Regions from separate parts of the Bacillus sp. FJAT-45066 genome, predicted to be linked through region 2. Evidence: predicted binding sites of a transcription regulator. Region 2 holds the regulator's gene; the other holds the start of a gene.

Region 1 (4,199 bases), 2.0 Mb from region 2:
TAAATTGTTCAAAGCCGCTGTATTAAAGCTTGAACAATTAGGAGCTAAAATGGTAGAAATAGAAATTCCTGAATTGTCTATGTCTTCGTATGCTAACTATGTTATTACGACAGGTGAAGCTTCTAGCTATCATTATGAAAGACTTCAAGAACAGTCAGAGAAATTCGCAGATGATGTTCGTATTTTTTTCCAAACAGGAGTCATAACAAATACACCACAATACGTTAGAGCTCAACAAGTGAGACGAAAGTTAACCGACGCATTTAATAAGGTTTTTGAAAAGATTGATATTCTTGTAGGACCTACGATTCCTATTGTGCCAAAGCCATTTGCTGAGAATTTCGTTGAGCAAAACCTTTCCGTTACGGAAAAGTGCATGCCATTTACTTCTCCAGCAAACAATACCGGGACACCAAGTTTATCCGTTCCAATAGGTTTAGCTTCGAATGGGCTGCCAGTTGGAATGCAGTTGATTGGTGCTCACTTTTCTGAAAAACTTTTATTACAAGTTGGAGCCCGTTGGGAAAAAACAAATCCTTTAGTTGAAAAACGATAGAATATTTTTTACTTTTTAGAACAAGAAGGTCCCCAATTTTACTTTGGGGACTTTTACATTTATCTCAATATTATTACTGGTTCATTACAAGTGCCAGGCACTTGTAATACTAACTTAACACTTCACTTCTGCATTTTTTCTATGATAATAGTAAATGTTTAGTACGATAGAAACTGCATAGAATGCGATGAAGAAATATAATGCTGTAATTGGTGTACCTGTATTCCCCATGGACCAACCGAATAGTTTAGGGATAAAGAATGAGCCATATGCTGCAAACGCGGCTGTAAAGCCTAGTACTGGTGCCGCTTCTTTTACGGAGAAAATAACCGGAATCATTTGGAAGGTAGAACCTGATCCTATTCCTGCTGCAATAAATAAGATTAAGAAAGAAGCAAGAAAACCTGCAAAATTATTAAGTCCAATAAAATAAATAACTGATAGTGCGCCAAACGACATTACGACTAATACATATGTTGTCACTCTTGCTCCACCAAATTTATCTGATAACCATCCACCAACCGGACGGAACGCTGCTGCTAAAAAGGCTCCTAAGAAGGCTAACCCGACAAACTCTGGAAACGATGTTCTTAGTAATAATGGAAATGCTGCTGCGTATCCGATAAAAGAACCGAATGTCGCTACATATAAAATCGTCATGATCCACGTATGCTTTCTTTTTACAATAACGAATTGTTCCGCAACAGATTGCTTTGCTGTTGGTAAGTTATCCATTCCAAAATACGCTACAATGGTCATGATAATAATAGGTAGTACCCAAACAAATGCTGCATTTTGTAACCATACTTCCGATCCGTCAGGTAACACTTGCCCTTTTCCTCCTATAAAAGAAAATGTACCGATTGTGATAACTAACGGAGTTACGAACTGAACAACTGATACCCCCATGTTCCCTAACCCACCGTTAATTCCTAACGCAGTTCCTTTTTCTTTTTTTGGATAAAAATAGCTAATGTTTGCTAATGCAGAAGAAAAATTTCCTCCACCAAGACCACAAAGAGCCGCGAGTATTAACATGACACTATATGGTGTGTCAGGATTTTGTACCGCAAAGCCTATACCAATTGTCGGAATCACTAATATACCTGTTGAAAAAACAACCCAGTTACGTCCGCCAAACTTTCCAACTGCAAATGTATAAATAAATCGTAAAGATGCTCCAACTAAACCTGGCACCGCTGCTAATGTGAAAAGTTGTTCTGCTGTATATGCAAAGCCGATATCATTTAATCTAACGGCAACAACGGACCACATTTGCCATACGATGAAAGCTAGCATTAATGTTGGTACGCTGATCCATAAGTTACGACGAGCGTGCCTCTTCCCTTCTCTTTCCCAAAATTCACTGTTTTCTGGATTCCATTCTTTAATTCGTCCCATTGTTTATTCCTCCAATAACTACTTTGCCTTACCTTTATGGGCAAAGCATACACTGACTAACAAAAAAATAAATGTGAGCTTTATCACATTTTCAAATTTTAGTCTAAAAGTTTTTACAGAATTGTGTCATGTGATATTTATCACATTGATGAAAGCCTTTACTTGCTATAGTTAAAGCATAATCTAGTGTGTTTTATCACAATATTAACTCTCAGTAAGGAGTGTAAATGATGAACTTTCCAAATTTTTTACGAAAAGGCAATTGGAACAAGGAGATCGATGTGCGAGATTTTATTCAATTAAACTATGATCCTTATAAAGGAGATGAATCATTTTTAGCACAGGCTACTTCACGTACACAATCGCTTTGGTCTAACGTAATGGAGTTAACGAAACAAGAGCGTGAGAACGGTGGCGTTTATGATTTAGATACAGAAATTGTTTCATCTATTACGTCTCACGGTGCTGCCTATTTAGATAAAGATAGTGAGACAGTTGTTGGGTTTCAAACAGACAAACCATTCAAGCGTTCGCTTCAACCTTATGGTGGCATTCGAATGGCGGCAACTGCTCTTGAATCTTACGGATATGAAATTAACGAGGAAGTAAATGATTTCTTCACGAAGTATCGTAAAACACATAACCAAGGTGTGTTCGATGCCTACACAAATGAAATGAAATTAGCACGAAAAGTTGGGATTATTACTGGTTTACCAGATGCATATGGCCGTGGGCGAATAATTGGGGACTATCGCCGAGTGGCGCTGTATGGCGTAGATTTTCTCATAAATGAAAGAAAAAAAGACTTAATAGATGCTGGGACTAGAATGACGGAGGACGTGATTCGTCTTCGTGAAGAGTTGTCGGAACAAATTCGTTCCCTTCAAGAGTTAAAGCAATTGGCAAGCGTATACGGCTTTGACTTAAGCGGCCCTGCACAAAATGCAAAAGAAGCGTTTCAATGGTTATATTTCGGCTATTTAGCAGCGATTAAAGAGCAAAATGGAGCGGCGATGAGTCTTGGAAGAGTTTCTACTTTTTTAGATATTTATATCGAAAATGATTTAAAGGAAGGTAGATTGACAGAAGAAGAGGCGCAAGAGTTAGTCGATCATTTTGTTATGAAGCTTCGTCTTGTGAAGTTTGCTAGAACGCCAGAATATAATGACTTATTCAGCGGAGATCCTACTTGGGTGACAGAGTCGATTGGCGGTATTGGTTTGGATGGTAGACCGTTAGTTACTAAGACTTCATTCCGCTTTATTCATACGTTGACGAATTTAGGTCCGGCGCCGGAGCCGAATTTAACGATTCTTTGGAGCACGATGTTACCGGAGAACTTTAAAAAGTATTGTGCGAAAATGTCGATACAATCGAGTTCTATTCAATATGAAAATGATGATTTAATGCGCGTTGATTATGGAGATGACTACGGGATTGCTTGCTGTGTATCGGCGATGAAAATTGGAAAGCAGATGCAGTTTTTCGGTGCTCGTGCGAACTTAGCGAAAGCGCTACTTTACGCGATTAATGGTGGTGTCGATGAGAAGGAAAAAGTGCAAGTTACTCCCCTGTTTGAAAAAATAACGAGCGAGTATTTAGACTACAATGAAGTGATGGAGAAATTTGATCAAGTGTTAGATTGGTTAGCGGATCTTTACATTAACACGTTGAATGTTATTCATTACATGCATGATAAATACAATTATGAGCGTATCGAAATGGCACTTCACGACAAAGATGTTGTTCGCACGATGGCGACTGGAATTGCTGGTTTATCGGTTGTGGCAGATTCGTTAAGTGCGATTAAACATTCTAAAGTAAGGGTAATTCGTGATGAAAATGGGGTTGCGGTAGATTACGAGATGGAGGGCGAGTACCCTCAATTCGGTAACAACGATGATCGAGTAGATACTATTGCGCAAGAAATTGTAACTTCTTTTATGAAAAAATTGAAGAAATTAGATACGTACCGTAATTCTACAACGACGATGTCAATCTTGACGATTACTTCCAACGTTGTTTATGGGAAAAAGACTGGCAACACGCCAGACGGACGTAAAGATGGCGAGCCATTTGCGCCTGGTGCAAATCCGCTGCACGGTCGAGATAAAAAAGGTGCCCTTGCATCGTTAAACTCTGTTGCGAAATTACCGTATCAGCATGCGATGGACGGGATTTCGAATACGTTCTCGATTGTACCGAAAGCGCTTGGTAAAGAAGCGGATACGAGAGTTTGTAA
Region 2 (4,199 bases):
TCGACTGGATCGTACTATCCATCTGACTTTCTATCGCCTCTAATTCAAGCTGTTCTTCTTTTTTCTCCACATAATAATCGTAATCACCTAAGAACTCTATTGCACCTGTAGACGAAAGTTCAATAACTTTCGTAGCGATTCGATTAATAAAGTAGCGGTCATGTGACACAAACAAAATAGTACCTGGATAATCAATTAAAGCATTTTCTAAAATTTCCTTACTATCTAAATCTAAATGATTTGTCGGCTCGTCCAATATTAAAACATTGCAACGCTGTAACATCAACTTAGCTAATGCAAGCCTAGCTTTTTCTCCTCCACTCAAGCTTAAGACAGGTTTTAGCACATCTTCTCCAGAGAAAAGAAAATTACCGAGAACGGTACGGACATCTTTTTCTGCCATGTGTGGGTAGTCATCCCACAACTCATCTAACACACGTTTATTAGACTTCAAGTCTGCCTGTTGTTGGTCATAATAACCTACAGTCACATTGGCACCAAATTGTATTTTTCCAATTTGCTTATTCAATTTCTCCACTAATATCTTCAATAGTGTAGACTTACCAACACCATTTGGTCCAACAAGTGCGACACTATCGCCACGAGTTAGAGATATATCTACATTTTCAAAAACAGGCTGGCTTTCATAGGAAAAGGATAAAGAATTCGCCTTCAATACATCGTTCCCACTTTGTCTTTCTATCTCAAAAGCGAAAGACGCAGACTTTTCATCCCCATTTGGTCTATCTAACACTTGCATTTTATCTAGCTGTTTTCTTCTACTTTGCGCTCTTTTTGTCGTTGAAGCGCGTGCAAGGTTTCGCTGTACAAAATCGCGCAATTTCTCTATTTGGTCTTGCTGTTTCTCGTACATCTTCAAATCACGCTCATATTGATCAGCTTTCGCTTGCAAATAACTACTATAGTTACCTAAAAACTTCGTAGACTGGTTGCGGGCAATTTCATATACAACCGACACTACTTTGTCTAAAAAATAGCGATCATGAGACACAATTAAAAGTGCCCCAGGATAACTTTGTAAGTACGACTCTAACCATGACAACGTTTCAATATCTAAATGGTTTGTCGGTTCATCAAGTATTAATAAATCAGGCCTAGTTAATAGTAATTTACCAAGAGCTAATCGAGTTCGTTGTCCACCGCTCAAAGTTGAGATGGGTGTGTTATAATCAAAGGTAGCAAAGTTTAATCCATGAAGGACAGAACGAATATCTGCCTCATATTGAAAACCACCTTGTTGTTTATAGGTTTCTTGCAGCAGATCGTATTCTTTTAAAATACGTTCATAAACTTCTGTCTGATTAATAAAGACAGGGTCAGCCATTTTTGCTTCCAGTTCTCTCATGGTTATTTCATATTGTTTAAAATGAGAAAAAACGGACAGCATTTCGTCCCAAATGGAACGTTCTGATTGTAATCCGGTGTCTTGAGCTAAATAGCCAATCGAAACATCTTTCGGCTTAATAATTTCACCACTATCATATGATAGTTGATTTGAAATGATCTTCAATAATGTGGATTTACCAGCACCATTTCGTCCAACTAGGGCAATTCGGTCTCTCGATTGTACTTCTAATTTAATATTAGATAAAATAAGTTCAGCACCAAAATATTTATTTAACTGATTAACTTGTAAAATAATCATAAGTTTCACCTCAATATGTCTAGATTAAGTTTATCTTTCTTTCCCATCTCTTTCAACAATGGAGATAGGAAGAATTAATTAAATGTTTAAAACAAAAAGAAATCGTTTACTTATTATGTGATGCAAACAGAATAAAGAGCAGAATAATAGATATGATATAGATAGAGTAAATGGGGGAATAAGATGAATAACGAACAAATAAAAATACCACAAGCAACAGCAAAGCGCTTGCCACTATATTATCGATTCATTCAAAACTTAAGCTCCTCGGGCAAACAACGAGTATCATCTACAGAGTTAAGTGAAGCGGTAAAAGTAGACCCAGCGACAATACGCAGAGATTTTAGCTACTTTGGTGCATTAGGGAAAAAGGGATATGGGTATAATGTTCAATATTTGTTAACTTTTTTCCGTAAAACGCTAGACCAAGATGAAGTGACGTATGTTACATTAATAGGTGTTGGTAATTTAGGAACTGCTTTCCTACATTACAACTTCACGAAAAATAACAACACGAAGATTAAATTGGCCTTCGATGTCGATAAATCAAAGATAGGTACAGACATAGGTGGCGTTCCTGTTTATGATTTAGATAAACTAGAAGAAGAGTTAGATGATGATATAACTGTTGCCATTCTAACAGTACCAGCACATGTTGCACAGCCAATAGCGGATAGACTAGTATCAAAAGGTATTAAGGGTATATTAAACTTTACTCCAGCTAGAATTAGTGTGCCTGATCATGTTAGAATTCATCATATTGATTTAGCAGTTGAATTACAATCTTTGGTATATTTCTTGAAACACTATCCATCAGAATAAAAAAGTAGTAGAATAAGTATATTTCGAGGAGGTGACTATTTATGCCATTAGGTATGGGAAGTATCGTAGTTATAGGCCTTGTCGCTCTTTTAATTTTCGGTCCGAAAAAGTTACCTGAACTTGGAAAAGCTGCAGGAAACACGTTGCGTGAATTTAAAAATGCAACAAAAGGTTTAGCAGATGACGATGAAAAAAAAGAAGATCAGAAGAAGTAATGAAGGATGAACGTTTATGATAGATAGAGAAATGACGGTATATGACCATATAGGGGAATTGCGTAAAAGGTTATTCATCATTGCAAGCTTCTTTGTTGTATCAACAATTGGCGGCTTCTTCTTAGCGGAACCTATCATTGTGTATTTACAACAGTCTGATGAAGCGCAATTGTTTGCGTTGCATGCGTTTCGTCCAACAGATGCGATAAAGATCTTCATGCAATTTGCCTTTTTAATCGCGTTTATTATCACTTTCCCTGTAACGCTATATCAGCTGTGGGCTTTCATTAGTCCTGGCTTATATGAAAAAGAAAGAAGAGTTACGCTTAGCTATATACCTATTTCTTTACTTTTATTTTTAAGTGGACTAGCATTTTCGTATTATATTTTATTTCCGTTTGTTCTTAACTTTATGAACAAATTAGCGGAACGTTTAGATATTAACCAAGTGATAGGGGTTAATGAGTATTTTCAGTTTTTGTTTCAACTAACGATTCCATTCGGTATTTTGTTTCAAATGCCCGTAGTAGTTATGTTCTTAACAAGACTAGGAATTGTCACACCACAATTTTTAGTAAAAGCTAGAAAGTATTCGTACTTTATCCTATTAGTGATCGCGGCGTTTATCACGCCACCAGAATTATTATCGCACTTAATGGTAACGGTACCGTTATTTATCTTATATGAAATCAGTCTTGTTATTTCCCGTTTCGCTTATCGAAAAGCAAAAATAGCAGAAACGAAGATGGAATTAGAAAAAATGAATAATGAACAATAAAAAGACGCTGGGAGAAAACTAGCGCCCAAAAAAGAAAGAGGCCCCAAAGAACAAAAAATGTTCTTGGGGCCTCTTCCTATAAATTCACCGGGTTTTGTCCTGACCTATTTTTAGTCAAGATGAACCTCATCAACCTTATGAAGTTCAAAGTCGATAAAAATTTGAGTGAAAATGAACTTCAGCGGCGTTAAGAAGTTCAAAGTCGATAGAAATTTGAGTGAAGATGTACTTCATCGGTTAAGAAGTTCAAAGCCGATAAAAATTTGAGTGAAGATGAACTTCATCGATCTTTTGTCCCAACCCATTTATTTCTCCTTCATCTTTTTAACCTTGTCGTGCAAAATAAACGCTCGAATGGTAACGCCAAAATTGAATGTAGCGAAAAGCATTAATAAGATAGTTTGAAATTGCCAAATAGTATCTCCTACTGACATAATCGCAATGTAGAGAAATAGAAAACCCATAACCAAATATAAATAAGCTATTTTAATAGGGGTAATGCGCATACAATCGTTCCTCCAATATTACTGTTACATGAGTTAGTTTCATCTTTATGGATGACTAAGAAACAGACTCACATAAAAAACTTAATAAACCCTTGCATCTGTTCCAATTGCTCGATATATTCTTCGATTCGGTCTCTAAAAACGTATTGAACGAGTACAACAAACGAATTCATCGCAACGTGGGCTATAATCGGCACAAGAATACGATTTGT

What was found. Region 2 encodes Rex, which represses fermentation and respiration genes when NADH is low (regulators of the CRP and FNR family bind a similar motif). Its sites were predicted from a motif close to TTGTGAAATATTTCACAA; they were not measured.
Region 1: a site for Rex is predicted at 2,086-2,103, ahead of pflB (formate C-acetyltransferase). Genes of this name have one in related genera too.

The regions. Positions count from the first base shown of each region.
Region 1 is NZ_NISQ01000001.1:859,517-863,715, reverse strand. It holds gene CDZ92_RS04385 (amidase) at 1-556, shown strand, start outside; gene CDZ92_RS04380 (MFS transporter) at 671-1,957, opposite strand; gene pflB (formate C-acetyltransferase) at 2,188-4,199, shown strand, end outside.
Region 2 is NZ_NISQ01000001.1:2,839,822-2,844,020, reverse strand. It holds gene CDZ92_RS14270 (ABC-F family ATP-binding cassette domain-containing protein) at 1-1,666, opposite strand, end outside; gene CDZ92_RS14265 (redox-sensing transcriptional repressor Rex) at 1,850-2,488, shown strand; gene CDZ92_RS14260 (twin-arginine translocase TatA/TatE family subunit) at 2,530-2,703, shown strand; gene tatC (twin-arginine translocase subunit TatC) at 2,720-3,481, shown strand; gene CDZ92_RS14250 (YdiK family protein) at 3,787-3,987, opposite strand; gene CDZ92_RS14245 (CPBP family intramembrane glutamic endopeptidase) at 4,056-4,199, opposite strand, start outside.